Regions from separate parts of the Mesorhizobium sp. M1088 genome, predicted to be linked through region 1. Evidence: riboswitches for the same ligand, from Rfam matches in the RefSeq annotation. Region 1 holds a riboswitch; the other holds the start of a gene.
What was found. Region 1 has a riboswitch for thiamine pyrophosphate ahead of thiB (thiamine ABC transporter substrate binding subunit). Riboswitches for the same ligand answer to the same signal wherever they lie in the genome.
Positions count from the first base shown of each region.

Region 2: linked by a shared signal. The riboswitch ahead of thiC (phosphomethylpyrimidine synthase ThiC) and the one ahead of thiB (thiamine ABC transporter substrate binding subunit) in region 1 are both predicted to bind thiamine pyrophosphate.

Region 1 covers NZ_JAMYMO010000005.1:253,609-261,052, reverse strand. The annotation lists gene NKH49_RS09365 (M48 family metalloprotease) at 1-658, opposite strand, end outside; gene thiQ (thiamine ABC transporter ATP-binding protein) at 912-1,703, opposite strand; gene thiP (thiamine/thiamine pyrophosphate ABC transporter permease) at 1,700-3,319, opposite strand; gene thiB (thiamine ABC transporter substrate binding subunit) at 3,808-4,821, opposite strand; TPP riboswitch at 4,865-4,979, opposite strand; gene NKH49_RS09345 (thiamine diphosphokinase) at 5,107-5,751, shown strand; gene NKH49_RS09340 (ABC-F family ATP-binding cassette domain-containing protein) at 5,767-7,444, shown strand, end outside.
Region 2 covers NZ_JAMYMO010000001.1:547,607-555,050, reverse strand. The annotation lists gene NKH49_RS02795 (CopG family transcriptional regulator) at 1-358, opposite strand, end outside; gene NKH49_RS02790 (conjugal transfer protein TraG) at 342-2,330, opposite strand; gene NKH49_RS02785 (YybH family protein) at 2,858-3,313, opposite strand; gene NKH49_RS02780 (Fic family protein) at 4,444-5,988, shown strand; TPP riboswitch at 6,171-6,287, shown strand; gene thiC (phosphomethylpyrimidine synthase ThiC) at 6,391-7,444, shown strand, end outside.

The DNA.
Region 1 (7,444 bases):
GGAAGCGGCCGGCGGCGTAGGGGTCGAAACCGGCTTCGCCGATCGACTTGATGCCGATGGCATCGGCCTCCAGCTCCTGATTGCGCGAGAACTGGGCCAGCCTCAGCTTGCCGCGGATCAGCGCCGCCTTGGCCGTCGGGTTGTCGCCGAGCACGTCCGAAACGACCTTGGTCGCCAACCCCTCTTCGGCTTCCAGCTGCTGGCGCTGCAGGCCGTGGTTGGCGGTAACGTGGCCCATCTCATGCGCGATGACGGCGGCCAGCTCGGCGGAATCGTTGGCCAGCGCCAGCAGCCCGCGGGTGATGTAGAGATAGCCGCCCGGCAGCGCGAAGGCATTGACGTTGGGCGAGTTGAGGATGGTGATGCGGTAGGTCTGGGTTGGGTTGGCCGACACCACGGTCAGTCTGCCGACGATCTTGGCCACCATGCGCTCGAGCTTGGGGTCGGAATACTCGCCGCCATAGGTGGCGAGGATGCGCGGGTGCTGCGCCTTCGCCAGTTGAGCGAGCTTGCCGTTGGCGGCGACATTGTCGACCGTGATCGGCTTGTCTGAGGGCTGAAAGCCTGATTCCTGCACGTCGGGAGGCGTGAACATCTGGCAGCTTGCCAGCGCCACGGCAAGACCGGCCAGCGCCAGAAAGCGCGCCAGCGGTTTCACCCTCCGATTGTCGATGCCGGTCGGCAGATCGGCTTCCTTTCAAGTCCTGGCACGTGACCGCGAAAATCGGGCGCGATTTCCGGAAAGCATCACGCGCAAATCAAGTGCTACGGCGTCCTTCGTGCGTCCGACAGATACGAGGCAGCAAGGGCAAATCACGGCCTAGGCCGGACCAGCTCCTGGCGGACCTAGCCACACTACCTCGACCATGGCAAGCAAGCGCCGCTTCGCCTTCCGCCGGTTTGACCATAAATTATGTCCGCTTCCGGGCAACATCTCGTGATCCAGCCGCAAACGGACCCGAGCCGATATAGCGTCGGAATGCCTCCGGTCCAGCCCCGACGAAAAAATCGGCCGCGGTGCCGGTCGCGGCAACCGTGCCACCATCCAGGAAAACCATGTTTTGGCCGATACGGCGCGCATCGTCCGGCTGGTGCGTGACGAATAAGACCGTCATGCGCTGCTCCGAATGGACGTCGGCCACCAGGTCGAGCATGTCGTCGCGCAGTGCCGGTCCGAGCGAAGCGAACGGCTCGTCGAGCAACAGCACCGGCCGGTCGCGCACCAGGACCCGGGCGAGCGCGACGCGCTGCCGCTCGCCGCCGGAGAGTTCGCGCGGCAGCCGGCTTTCCTTGCCGGCAAGGCCGACGCGCTTCAGCGCTGCGGCGATTGCGGCGCGGTCAGCCTCGCTCAGCCTGAGCGAAGGCGAGCGGCCGAGCCCGACATTCTGCTCGAGGGACAGATGGGCAAACAGGTTGTTTTCCTGGAACACCATCGATACCGGCCGCGCTGATGGCGGCGCAGTGCTGACGTCGGCGCCGCCGATCAGCACGCGGCCCGACCGCGGCGTCTCGAAGCCGGCCACCAGATTGAGCAGCGTCGACTTTCCCGAACCGCTCGGCCCCATGATGGCGGTGATTTCCGACGCCGGGAAATCGACATCGAATATAAGCGGCGTTTCACCATAGCTGAACGAGACATTATCGAGCCGCACGGCCGCGCCTTTTTCCACCGAAATGGACCGTTCCGGGCTGATCGGCATCATGATTTCTCCCTCCTTCCCAGCCAGTCCGCGGCCAACACCAGCGCCAGGCAGACAAGGCCGAGCAGCAGCGCCAGGCCGGCGGCATCCTCGGTGCGGTAACTGCCCATGCGCGCCAGCAGCAGATAGGGCAAGGTCTGCACGGAATCGCTGCCGAACAGCGCAATGACGCCGAGATCGCCGAGCGACAGCGCCATGGCGAACGCGAAGCCGGTGGCGAGCGGCCGCCGCAGCGACGGCCAGTCGACCAGCCGCAACCGGTTCCAGCCCGAGATGCCAAGCTGTGCGCAGAGCCGTTCGTGGCGTTCGCTCGCCGCGTCATAGGCAGGGCGGATGGCGCGGATGGCGAACGGCATCGCCATCACTGCATTGACCGCAACGACCATGACAGGGGCGATCGCAAAGACATCGCCGACGGTGCGCAGGAGCAAGAACCAGCCGGCACCGATGACGATGGGCGGCACCACCAGGACGAACCCCGCACCGGTGTCGGCCAGGTGTTCGAGCAGCGTCCTCCTGCCGCTCCGCCGGGTGAGCGCCAGCGCCCGGCGCGCCATCACCAGCGACAGCGACAACGCCACAGAGAGCAGCGCCGACAGGAGGGAGAGCACGGCACTGGTCGCCGTCGCTTGCCGCACCGCGCTCTCGCCGGCCAGGCGGCCGAGATCGGCGCCAAGCCCGGCTGCCAGCGTGGCCGCCATCGGCCCGGCGACAAACAGCAGTGCGAGCCCGATCGCCAGCGCGTTCAGCACGGTCTCGGCCGCACCGGCTGAAAAATACCGGCGCGGCGCCACCGGCAGATTGGCGTCGCCGGTCATATTGGCGCCAAGCCGCGTCAAGGCCAGCACGACGACGAAGGTCAGGGCAATCTGCAGCAAGGTCAGCGTCACCGCCCGCGCCGGGTCGAAGTCGAAACGCAGCGCCTGGTAGATGGCAACCTCCAGCGTCGTCGCGCGCGGCCCGCCGCCGAGCGTAAGCACGATGGTGAAGGAGGTGATGCACAGCATGAAAACGAGCCCGGCAACGCCCGGCAGGGCCGCACGCAACGGCGGCCATTCGATCAGCCGGAAGGCCGGCGCAGCCCCCATGCCAAGCTGGCTCGCCAGCCGCCATTGGTTAGCCGGCACGGTCTGCAACGCCTCCAGGAACAGCCGCGTCGCCAGCGGCAGGTTGAAGAAGACATGGGCAACGAGTATGCCCGACAGGCCATAGATGCCGGGCCAGCTCTGGCCGCCTAGCGCGCCGAGCGTGCCGGCAAAATAGCCGGCGCGGCCATAGAGCGCCAAGACACCGAGTGCGGCAACAATGGCCGGCAGCGCCAGTGGCACGGCGAAAAGCTGGAGGATGAAGCCTCGCCCGAAAAAACGTGGATGCCGCGACAGGGCGCGCGCGATGAACAGCGCCGGTGCAACGGAGAGCAGGGTCGACAGCAGAGCCTGCCAGAGCGTGAAACGGACGACGCGCAAGAGATAGGAATCGAAAGCGGCGGCGGCGCCGGACAGGTCGCGTGTGGCTTCGACGACGAGCCCGGCGAATGCCCCGCCGATCAGCAGCGCGACGGCGGCGAGCGCGACGATGCCGGCAGTGACGCGGGGATCGGCCGGATGACGCGTACGCATGTCGTGCTACCCGACACTACGACAGGTGTTGATCGAAGGAAATACCTGACAATGGCCGAGCCCACCCCTCTCTGGCCTGCCGGCCATCTCCCCCTCAAGGGGGGAGATTGCGCACTCAGCCGCCTTCGCCAATCTCACAAGTGGCAGGACGAGGAGAGGCGACAAAGCTGCCGATCTCCCCCTTGAGGGCAGGGCTATCGCATTTGGATTCTTACGAAGTTGGACCCCCACCCTAACCCTCCCCACAAGGGGGAGGGAACGCTGCCGCATGCCCTTACTTCCCCTTTTGGCGCCGAAAGGCAGACAATTTGCCGAGGTCAGTGCCAACGGAAGTCTCCCTCCCCCTTGTGGGGAGGGGTTAGGGGTGGGGGTACGTCGTAGAGCGAAAGCCTCGGCGTTCCATCTGCGATAGCCGTGCCCTTGAGGGGGAGATGGCCGGCAGGCCAGAGGGGGGTGGCTTGGCGCAAACATCCGACGAGGCTTGAGCCCTACCTGCTCATCGCCGCAAGCCACTCATCGACCCAGGCCTTGCGGTTGGCCGCGACGTCTTCCGGGCTGAACAGCAGGGTCTTGGTCGGCTTGACCAGCTTGTCGAACGCCGGGTTGAGCGGCTCGTCGGTTTTGCCGGCCGGGAACATCCAGTTGGTTTCGGGAATGACATCCTGGAATTTCGGTCCGGTCATGAAGGCAATGAACTTTTCCGCCAGCGGGTTCTTCGCGCCCTTGGTGGTGATCCCCGCAACCTCGATCTGCAGATATTCGCCCTCCTCGAAGGACGCCGCCTGGTAGCGCTCGGTGTTTTCGGCGACCATGTGGTAGGCCGGCGAGGTGGTGTAGGACAGCACCATCGGCGCCTCGCCCTTGGTGAACAGGCCGTAGGCCTCGCTCCAGCCCGGCGTTACCGTCAGCACCTTCGCCTTGAGTTTGGCCCAGGCTTCCGGCGCCTTGTCGCCATAGACCGATTTGACCCACAGCAGCAGGCCAAGGCCCGGCGTCGAGGTGCGCGGATCCTGGATGACGATCTTCTCTCCGGCATCGCCCTCGACCAATTCCCTGAGGCTCTTCGGCGGGCTCTGCAGTTTTTCGGTATCGTAGACGACGGCGAAATAGCCATAGTCGAACGGCACGAAAATATCGTCGCTCCAGCCGCCCGGCACATTGACGCCCGAGACGGCGCCGTGCGGCGAAAACAGGCCGGTTGCCTTGGCGTCGGCGGTTAAGTTGGTATCGAGGCCAAGTACGATATCGGCCTTGGTCGCGGCGCCTTCCAGCTTCACACGGTTGAGCAGCGCCACGCCGTCGGCGACCGAGACGAATTCGACGACGCAACTGCATTCGGCCTCGAAGGCCTTCTTCACCGCCGGTCCCGGACCCCAATCGGCGGTGAAGCTTTCATAGGTATAGACCGTCAGTCTATCCTGTGCCGATGCCTGCCCCGGCAGGGCGACCGCGGATGCCGCAAGCAGGACAATTGAGACAAGAGAGTGGAAAAAACTGCGCATCGGCGCCTCCTTCGTTCGCGTTGAAAGGAATTGAGGCGTCGGGCTGTCCGAAACGTCTAATCCCTCCGCCGGTACAAACCGGATCAGGTTCAGCGGGTTGGCAGTCTTGCCTCTCAGCCGGTCCGCGAAAATCGCGTCCGGCACCCCGTTAGAGCGTTGCGACACATAGGCCCGGCCGAAGTGCTGCGCAAGCGGAAGTTTGCCGGGCATCCAAAGCCCAGCCTTCCGTTTCGTCTGCCGTTTCATCTTCCGTTTCCGGGGCAGGGCTGGTAAGGGCCACGAGATATGAGCACATTCACCATCCTGCTTGGCGGCGATCTCATCCGCACACCGCTGCTCGACCGCCAGGTCGAAGGCTCGCGCGTCATCGCCGCCGACGCCGGCATCGGTCATGCCCGCATGCTGGGCCTGAGGCCGGAACTCTGGGTCGGCGATTTCGATTCGGTGCCTGCCGATTTGCCGGAAGATCTGGCCGCCGTGCCACGGCAGGTATTTCCCGCTGAAAAGGACAAGACCGACGGTGAACTCGCTATCGCCGCCGCGCTCGAACGCGGTGCGACAAGCCTTGTGCTCGCAGGCGCCTTCGGCGGCAAACGCACCGACCACATCTTCCTGCATCTGGCGCTGAGCGTCCGGCTGGCGGAAGGCGGAACGGAAGTGCTTTTGACCAGCGGCGCACAGGAAGGCATTCCCTTGCTGCCTGGAAAGACTGGCTTCGACTATGCCGACGGCACGCTGTTTTCGGTGCTCGGCTTCTCGGATCTCGCCGGCCTGACAGTCACCGGCGCCAAATGGCCGCTCGACCATGTCGAGGTTGCGTTCGGCTCGTCGCTGACCATTTCCAACGAGGTCAGGGGCCGGCTGGAAATCGCGCTGGCCAGCGGCCGGGCGCTGCTGCTCGCGCATCCCTACCCTCTTCCGGAAAGCTGAGCCCAGAAAGCTGATATGGCGCCGCCGCTTCTCAATCTCGACGGGATAAAGCTGACCTTTGGCGGCACGCCGTTGCTCGACGGTGCCGCCCTGACGGCCTCGGCTGGCGACAAGATCGCCCTGGTCGGCCGCAACGGCTCTGGTAAGTCGACGCTCCTCAAGATCGCCGCCGGGCTGATCGAACCGCAGGATGGCGAAGTCTTCCGCCAGCCCTCGGCAACCGTGCGCTACTTGCCGCAAATGCCCGACATGGACGGTTTTGCGACCGTCCGCGCCTATGTCGAGGCGGGGCTCGGGCCCGCCGACGATCCCTACCGCGCCACCTATCTGATGGAGCATCTCGGCCTGACCGGCGAGGAACGGCCGAACGACCTTTCCGGCGGCGAGGCGCGGCGCGCCGCCCTCGCCCGCGTCATGGCGCCGGAGCCCGACATTCTCCTCCTCGATGAGCCGACCAATCATCTTGACCTTTCGGTCATCGAATGGCTGGAGGAGGAGCTTGCCCGCACCTCCTCGGCACTGGTCGTCATCTCGCATGACCGCCGTTTTCTCGAGCGCGTGTCACGCGCCACAATCTGGCTCGACCGCGGCCAGACCCGCCGTCTCGACAAGGGCTTTGGCTATTTCGAGGAATGGCGCGACACGGTGCTGGAGGAGGAAGAGCGCGAGCAGCACAAGCTCGGTCGCCAGATCGTGCGCGAGGAGCACTGGCTGCGCTATGGCGTGACAGCGCGGCGCAAGCGCAACATGCGCCGGCTCGGTGAGTTGCAGACCATGCGCCAGCGCTTTCGTGGTCATCGCGGCGCCGAGGGTGCGGCGACGATGACAGCCAGCGACGCCGCCGAATCCGGCAAGCTGGTGATCGAAGCCAAGAACATCGAGAAGAGCTTTGGCGATCTGACCGTGGTCAAGGGATTCTCGACCCGCATCCAGCGCGGCGATCGCGTCGGTCTGGTCGGGCCGAACGGCGCCGGCAAGACGACGCTGTTGAAGATGCTGACCGGCGAATTGAAGCCGGACGCGGGCACGGTGCGGCTCGGCACAAATCTGGAGATCGCCACGCTCGACCAGAAGCGCGAAGCCGTCGACCCACAGGAGACATTGGCGCAGTATCTCACCGACGGGCGCGGCGAGAACCTCGTCATCAATGGCGAGCAGCGCCACGTCGTCTCTTACATGAAAGACTTCCTGTTCAAGCCGGAACAGGCGCGCACGCCGGTGCGCGAGCTTTCAGGCGGCGAGCGGGCACGGCTGATCCTCGCCCGCGTTTTGGCGCGGCCGGCAAACCTGCTTGTGCTCGACGAGCCGACCAACGATCTTGACATGGAGACGCTGGAGCTGCTGCAGGAACTGGTCGCCGGCTTTGCCGGCACGGTGATCCTGGTCAGCCACGATCGCGATTTCCTCGACCGCACCGTGACCAGCATTATCGCGCCGGATGGTGACGGCCGCTGGATCGAATATGCCGGCGGCTATTCCGACATGCTGGCGCAGCGCGGCGGCACCAGGCTGGACGACCGCAGGGCGCGGCCAAAAGCAGAAGCCGGTGAAGCGACGGCGGCAAGCAGGAACGAAGCGGCCGCACCGAAGGGCCCGGCCAAGAAACTGTCGTTCAAGCAGAAATTCGCGCTGGAATCGCTGCCCAAGAAGATCGAGGCGGTGTCGGCCTCGATCTCGCGGCTGGAGAACAACA
Region 2 (7,444 bases), on a different contig from region 1:
TGTCGTAGCGCTGCAAGCCCTTGGCGCGCGCCTCCGCTTGCGCCGATTCCGGCAAGGCTGGAGTCGATTTGAGCCAAAACCGGACGAACAATGCTAGCGTCTCAATAGCAATTCCGACGTCACGCTCGACCCGCTGCACGCGTCGATCGATCTGGTCGAGGCGGCGAGTGATCGCCGCTTGCTTTCGTTCTTCGGCGTCCGGCGACAGGAACGACGCGAGCGCAGCCTCGGCGACCAGTGACAGCGAGACCTCGCGCCGCCCAGCGTAATCCGCCAGTGCCCTCATTATGTCAGGGTCGAGATAGGCAGACAGACGTCTTTTCTTGGCGTTCTTCATGCGCTCAAAGCTCAATGCCATCATTGGGGTCAAGGGCGGCCTGACGAGCTGCGCGTCTCATGGCTTGATCGACACTGCGGCGACGAACGGCGTCATCATCGGGCTCGTCCCTGTCGAGGTCGAACTCATCGTCGCAGCGTGCCGTTCGTTCCGGCGCGATGTCTTCGTGTTCGGGAAGCTCGGGCTGGCGGCGAATGCCGCCATTGGCCGGATCCTCGTCCTGCTGATCCCTGGCAAGCCTCAGCTTGCGAGATTTGCCTTCCGGCTCAGCAAGAAGTGTCGTGTCGGTCCAGTCGTCAGGGCGAGCGTTCTGCGTTGTCCCTCCGGTCCTTGGTGGCGGCAAGACGCGCTCGGCAAGACGCGGGTCGGCAAAGTAGCGTGCCTTCTTCGCACGGACTGGGAACTGGCCCGAGATCATAATGATCGCCTCGGTCGGCGGCAGCTGCATGATCTCGCCCGGCGTCATCAGTGCACGCGCCGTTTCCTGCCGCGACACCATCAGATGCCCGAGCCAGGGCGACAATCTGTGCCCCGCATAGTTCTTCATGGCGCGCAACTCGGTCGCGGTCCCCAGAGAGTCTGAGACGCGCTTGGCCGTCCTCTCGTCATTCGTGGCGAAGCTCACCCGCACATGACAATTGTCGAGGATGGAATTGTTCGGTCCGTAGGCCTTCTCGATCTGATTGAGCGATTGTGCAATCAGGAACGACTTGATGCCATACCCGGCCATGAAGGCCAGCGCGCTTTCGAAGAAATCGAGCCTGCCAAGCGCGGGAAACTCGTCCAGCAGCATCAAAAGACGCTGCCGGTGATGAAGATCTTCGGCGAGCCTGCGGCCGATCTGGTTAAGCACGAGTCGGATCAGCGGCTTTGTGCGACTGATGTCCGATGGCGGCACGACCAGATAAAGCGTCGTCGGCCGTGCCTCCTCGACAAGGTCTGCGATCCGCCAGTCACAGCATGACGTCACCTTGGCCACAACTGGATCGCGGTAGAGGCCCAGAAAACTCATGGCCGTCGAGAGCACGCCGGAACGCTCGTTCTCGGACTTGTTAAGCAGTTCCCGAGCAGCCGACGCAACGACGGGATGCGGGCCTGCATCACCCAAATGCCGCGTCAGCATCATGGCGCGCAGCGTTGCCTCGATTGGCCGCTCTGGATCGGAAAGGAAGTTCGCCACGCTTGCGAGGGTCTTGTCTTTCTCCGCATAGAGCACGTGCAGTATTGCGCCGACCAGCAACGCATGGCTGGTCTTCTCCCAGTGGTTGCGGCGTTCCAATGTGCCTTCTGGGTCGACCAGGACATCCGCCACGTTCTGCACATCTCGAACTTCCCACTCGCCCCGTCGCACCTCCAGCAGAGGATTGTAGGCTGCTGATCCAGCATTGGTCGGGTCGAACAGAAGCACCTGGCCGAAACGGGCCCGCCATCCGGCCGTCAGTTCCCAGTTTTCGCCTTTGATGTCGTGGACGATTGCCGAACCCGGCCAGGTCAGTAGTGACGGCACCACCAGGCCGACGCCTTTGCCGCTTCGGGTCGGTGCGAAACATAGCACGTGTTCCGGACCGTCGTGGCGCAGATAGTGTCGGCCCAACATACCCAGGATCACCCCATCCTGACCGATCATCCCAGCGGCCTTGATTTCGTCTCGCGTCGCCCAGCGCGCCGAGCCGTAAGTCGTGGTGTCCTTTGCCTCGCGCCCCCGCCACAGCGACATCCCGATCGCTGCGACGATAGCCATGAGGCTTCCGCTCGCCGCAATCGCCGCGCCCTCCAGGAAGACCTTCGGCGCGTAGGCGTCGTAGAAAAACCACCACCAGAAAAAGGCTGGCGGCGGATAAACGGGCTGTCCAGCCAATTCGAACCACGGCGGACCGAGTTGGCTTTGAAAGCCGAGCCGCCCTGCCGTCCACTGTGTTGCTCCCCATGTCGTCGCGACGACGATCAGAAAGGCGGTGAGTATCTGGCCCCATAAAACCTTGCTTGCCGGCATCGGTCGTTTCCCAAATGGATGATCGGAACAACCGAAAAGCTCGAATTCCTAAATCCGCAAGAAGAAAGGGGCGGTCGAAGCAGCATGGCGTACCCGGACGTGGAAAGACTTGCCCGATGCGGGCTCGAATGTTGAACGAGCATCGGGGGGCTGCTTTCTTCTGGAGCCGTTGAGCCGCTACTTTGCCCAATGATAATTAGTTGTCTCGGCTCAGATGCATTTGACGAGATGGACGGGTTCTTGGAGAACCGCGGATTGCCCACGACCAAATGAACAAGAGCCCTCGGCGGCGCGCCGAGCCGGAGAACGCTCTAGTCCCGGCAAGTGGTGGTCAGCCGGAATTGACGTTCTGCTGAGCTCGAATCTTACCGCCTCCCTGATCGGTAGCGCGATAGATCCAGAGCCGACTCGATGAGCAGACCCATCAAGTCTGTTCAATTTTGTTAATCAATTCAGTCACATCAACTATTGCCATGGACTTTCGTTGGAACTGTTGCAAGCCGCGCCGGCCTCACGGGTCGCGGAATCTATTGGGCCGCACCAAAGTTCCAGATGTCCCGATGCAGGCGCCACGTCCCGTCGTCCCCTTTTTTCCAAACGACAATGTACTTGCCCGCAACGGTGGAAGGGGCACCGCCTTTGCTCGGCACACCGAGCGTAAATGCGCCAACTTCGTAGGCGAGATTCCCGCTCTCTTCCACTTCCAGCGCCTTCAGGGTGAGATTCTTCATCCCGGCCTTGATTGCGCCCTGCCAGAATTCTTCCACGCCCTTGCGGTCATCGACGCGTTTGCCGTCGGGTGGCAGCAGGGCGGCATCGTCGGTATACATTTGACCTACCGCTGCTGCGTTTCCGCTGTTGAAGGCGTCCATGAATTTTACCAACGCCGCTTCGATGTCCTCACGAGCCGAGTGGGCGGCCGCAGACAATGCAGACGAAACAAGCAGCACAGCAGCAAATGCAAATGACTGAACCAGTCTCATTTCGTCCTCCCTTGCGTGCCCGACATGCCCACCCGATGAATAGCGCCGACCCAAGGGCGCCGCGGCGCGTTCGATGGCCAGGCGCCTATTTTATTAGACTTATCTGATATGACGGCGCAAGCGCAACTGCGACCCTCGGAATGACCAGCGTAGCAGCTGCCGGAGAACTTCAAAGCGGCGGCTACCGCCTCACTGCCCTCCTCGTCTCGACGAAAGAGTTCGTTCGAATGATGCTTTTCCGTGGCTTTGCTCGCAAGTTTTCGTCAGCCAGCACAGGGCCTCCTCTTACGGTCGCTGGTCGTCAAGGCCCAGCGGCCACTAGCTGACAGTCCCCCCCGTAGCCAAGCCGCTGGGCCCCTCGACGTGGGGAACGAGCATTGGAGAGATGTCTCGCTTTCCGTTACAGCCCGAAGGCGGGTGACAGATGACCGCGTCAGCCTCTCCACTCCGAGCTACGTTTTCACGCATTCGATCAGGCACAGCTCTCTCGGGCTAGCGCGCCAAGCATGAGTCAGCTCCCGAATGAGCAGGTGCCGCCCAGTTCAGCTTCGGCCCTTGCGCGCGCAAAGTATTGGGCGAGATCGATCGGCAGTCCGATCGGCAAATTGGGGCAGCGATGGCGAGAATGAATGCCAGGAACTTCCCTTCGGTGCCGCTTCGTCGATCTGTCTGCCGAGAAGACGCGCGCTGCGTGCCGCCCCTCATACCGCAGAGAACTCACTTCAGGTCACACACACACGACGCCACCGAGATCCTGCATCACTTTTCTACTCCGACGCCGCCACGTCACCAAGATCAGTCGCAAGCGTGATCGCGGCTATCGATCGCGCACCAGAGCGCTCTATGAGTGAGCCCCGAACGGCGCGCTCGAGCAATCCGGCTCGACGTAAGGCGGGCCATCCGTGCCGGCCTCGTGACTAAGACGGGCGAATGGCGGTTCCTGGACTCACCTTTTTGGTCTGAAGTCGCTTCCTTGAGCCGGTGGCGGAGTTCTTGCTTGATCGACCTCAGCACTGTTTTAGAATCGGTTTTCGGAAAATTTGTCTTGTGGCATCAATTTTCATGGGATAGGATCATTTTTCATAGGTTTTGCCGACTAAACCAAAATTCAATGGAAGGATTCGCGTTTCATGCCTGCGGTGCAACAGCACCAATTTTCAGGTCCTGTTACCGTTTTTCAGGAAATCCGCCTTCCTGAAACGGCGACCCCGGCCGGGTACAGCGCCCTGATCGGAGCCTACAGGCTCGCCGCGCCCTTGCCCCGTAGGTTGTTCGCCACTGGCGAGCATCATCGCATTACCGAACGGGATGGCTGGCGGATCATGACCCCCCGCCATGCCCCAAATCCTACCCTCGAAGGCCACCTGACCTTTGCGCTCAAGTACGAGGGACTGGACCTTGCCGTCCTCAAGCGGCTGTTCCAAGTGACCGGTCCCGCGCCGATCGAGGCGCTGGTCCGTGAAAGCCCGACCGGCAGTTATGCCCGCCGCATCTGGTTTTTATATGAATGGCTGAGGGACGCGCGTATCGATCTGCCGGACGCGGAGGCCGGACGATACATTCCGGTTGTCGATCCCGAGCTGCAGTGGCCCGGACCCGACAAGACCGCTTCGCGCTATCGCGTAAGGGACAATCTCCCCGGCACGCGTGAGTTCTGCCCTCTGGTGTTCCGCACCAAGATTCTCGAAAAATTCATCGGCCTTGAACTACCGCGGCGCGCGGAGGCAATCGTAGCGGACGTGCCGCGCGACCTCCTTGCTCGGACCGCCGCCTTTCTTTTGCTCAAAGACTCGCGATCAAGCTATGCGATCGAGGGCGAGCACCCGCCGCAAGATCGCATCCAGCGCTGGGGCCGCGCCATCGGCGAAGCCGGCCGCTGGCCGATCGATCGCGATGAGCTGCTGCGTCTGCAAAGAATTGTACTTGGTGACGCTCGTTTCGTAAGACTTGGCTTCCGAAAAGAAGGAGGTTTCGTCGGTGAGCATGATCGAGACAACGGTACGCCCTTGCCCGATCACATCAGCGCTCGGCCCGAGGACCTGCCGCGGCTAATCGATGGAATGGCGGCGTTCGATCAGGGCCCCGCGCAAAAGCTTGATGCAGTCGTAGCCGCCGCAATCCTCGCCTTCGGCTTTGTCTATATTCACCCGTTCGAGGACGGAAACGGCCGCATTCACCGCTACCTAATCCACCACGTCCTTGCCATGCGCGGCTTCAATCCGCCGGGAGTGGTCTTTCCCGTCTCGGCCGCGATCCTGGACCAGATCAACGAGTACAGGGGCGTGCTCGAGAGCTATTCGCAGCGCCTTCTGCCGTTGGTGGAATGGGAACCGACGCCGCAATTCAACGTCCGGGTGCTGAATGACACCGGTGATTTCTACCGGTTCTTCGATGCAACCCCGCACGCCGAATTCCTCTATGCTTGCGTTCAGCGGACGATCGAACGGGACCTTCCCGAGGAAACCGCATTTCTGCAGCGCTACGATCAGTTCCGGCAGCAGGTGGACGCCTTTATCGACATGCCCGAGCGGTTGACCGATCTGCTCTTCCGTTTTCTTCACCAGAATGATGGCCATCTATCGAACCGCGCGCGCGAGAAGGAATTCGCCGCGCTGACCAGTGACGAGGCAGGAAGAATCGAGGCGATCTACGCGCAAACCTTTGGTGCCCATTGAAGGTGTGATCATCAGGATCGATTTTTAGTCCGACGCTTTGCGATTCCCTTGTCCTTGCCTTCATCTCCGACGCTTGACTTGTCACCGAGACATGCACGATTTTTTCCGCACGGTCTGACCGGCCGCCGATCAGCCGCGGCCAGAACGCGCTTGACAAACCGGAGCCGTCCCGTCCAACCTCACGCATTCACCAGGGGAGTCCCGGCAAGGGGCTGAGATACTGCTGGCTTTCGCGGCGCAGTGACCCGTTGAACCTGATCCAGTTCATACTGGCGTAGGGACGGTGCAAGCGCTTTGCGGGAGTTCACGCCCGAGGTCCTGTTTCGGCAGGTCGACAGAAGCGTCTTTTCATCCTTCCGGCACAGAACTGGGTCTCCAATGCACGAGCAAAGGAGCCTCAAGATGAATGCCCTCACCCCCGCCGTGTCGACGGGACCGCTGCCTGCCTCACGCAAAATCCACAAGCCCGGTGCCATCCACCCGCAGATCAGGGTGCCGATGCGCGAAATCTCCGTCCATCCGACGGCAGGCGAGCCGCCGGTGACCGCTTACGATCCGTCCGGCCCCTATACCGACCCGACTGTCGAAACCAGCATCGAAAACGGCCTTGCACGGCTTCGCCATGAATGGGTCACCGCGCGCGGCGATGTCGAAGCCTATGACGGCCGCCACGTCCGGCCAGAAGACAATGGGTTTGCGGCGGGCGAGCGCCTAACACCGGAATTTCCAGTCCGCAACCGGCCACTCCGGGCCCAGACCGGCAAGGCGGTGACACAGCTTGCCTATGCGCGCGCTGGCATCATCACGCCCGAAATGGAGTTCGTCGCCATCCGCGAGAACCTTGGTCGCGAGATCCTGCACGGCAAGCTTGAGCGCGACGGCGAGGCCTTCGGCGCGGCGATCCCCGACTTCGTCACGCCTGAATTCGTGCGCAACGAGGTGGCGCGCGGACGGGCGATCATTCCCGCCAACATCAACCATCCCGAGAGCGAGCCGATGATCATCGGCCGGAATTTCCTGGTCAAGATCAACGCCAATATCGGTAACTCCGCCGTCACATCGTCGATGGCTGAAGAGGTCGAAAAGATGGTGTGGGCGATCCGCTGGGGCGCCGACACGGTGATGGATCTGTCGACCGGCCGCAACATCCACAACATCCGCGAATGGATCGTCCGCAACTCGCCGGTGCCGATCGGCACGGTGCCGCTCTACCAGGCGCTCGAGAAAGTCGGCGGCATTGCCGAGGATCTTACCTGGGAGGTTTACCGCGACACGCTGATCGAACAGGCCGAACAGGGCGTCGACTATTTCACCATCCACGCCGGCGTGCGGCTGCATTACATCCCGCTGACCGTTGACCGGGTCACGGGTATCGTCTCGCGCGGCGGCTCGATCATGGCAAAATGGTGCCTGCACCATCACCGGGAAAGCTTCCTCTACGAGCACTTTGCGGAGA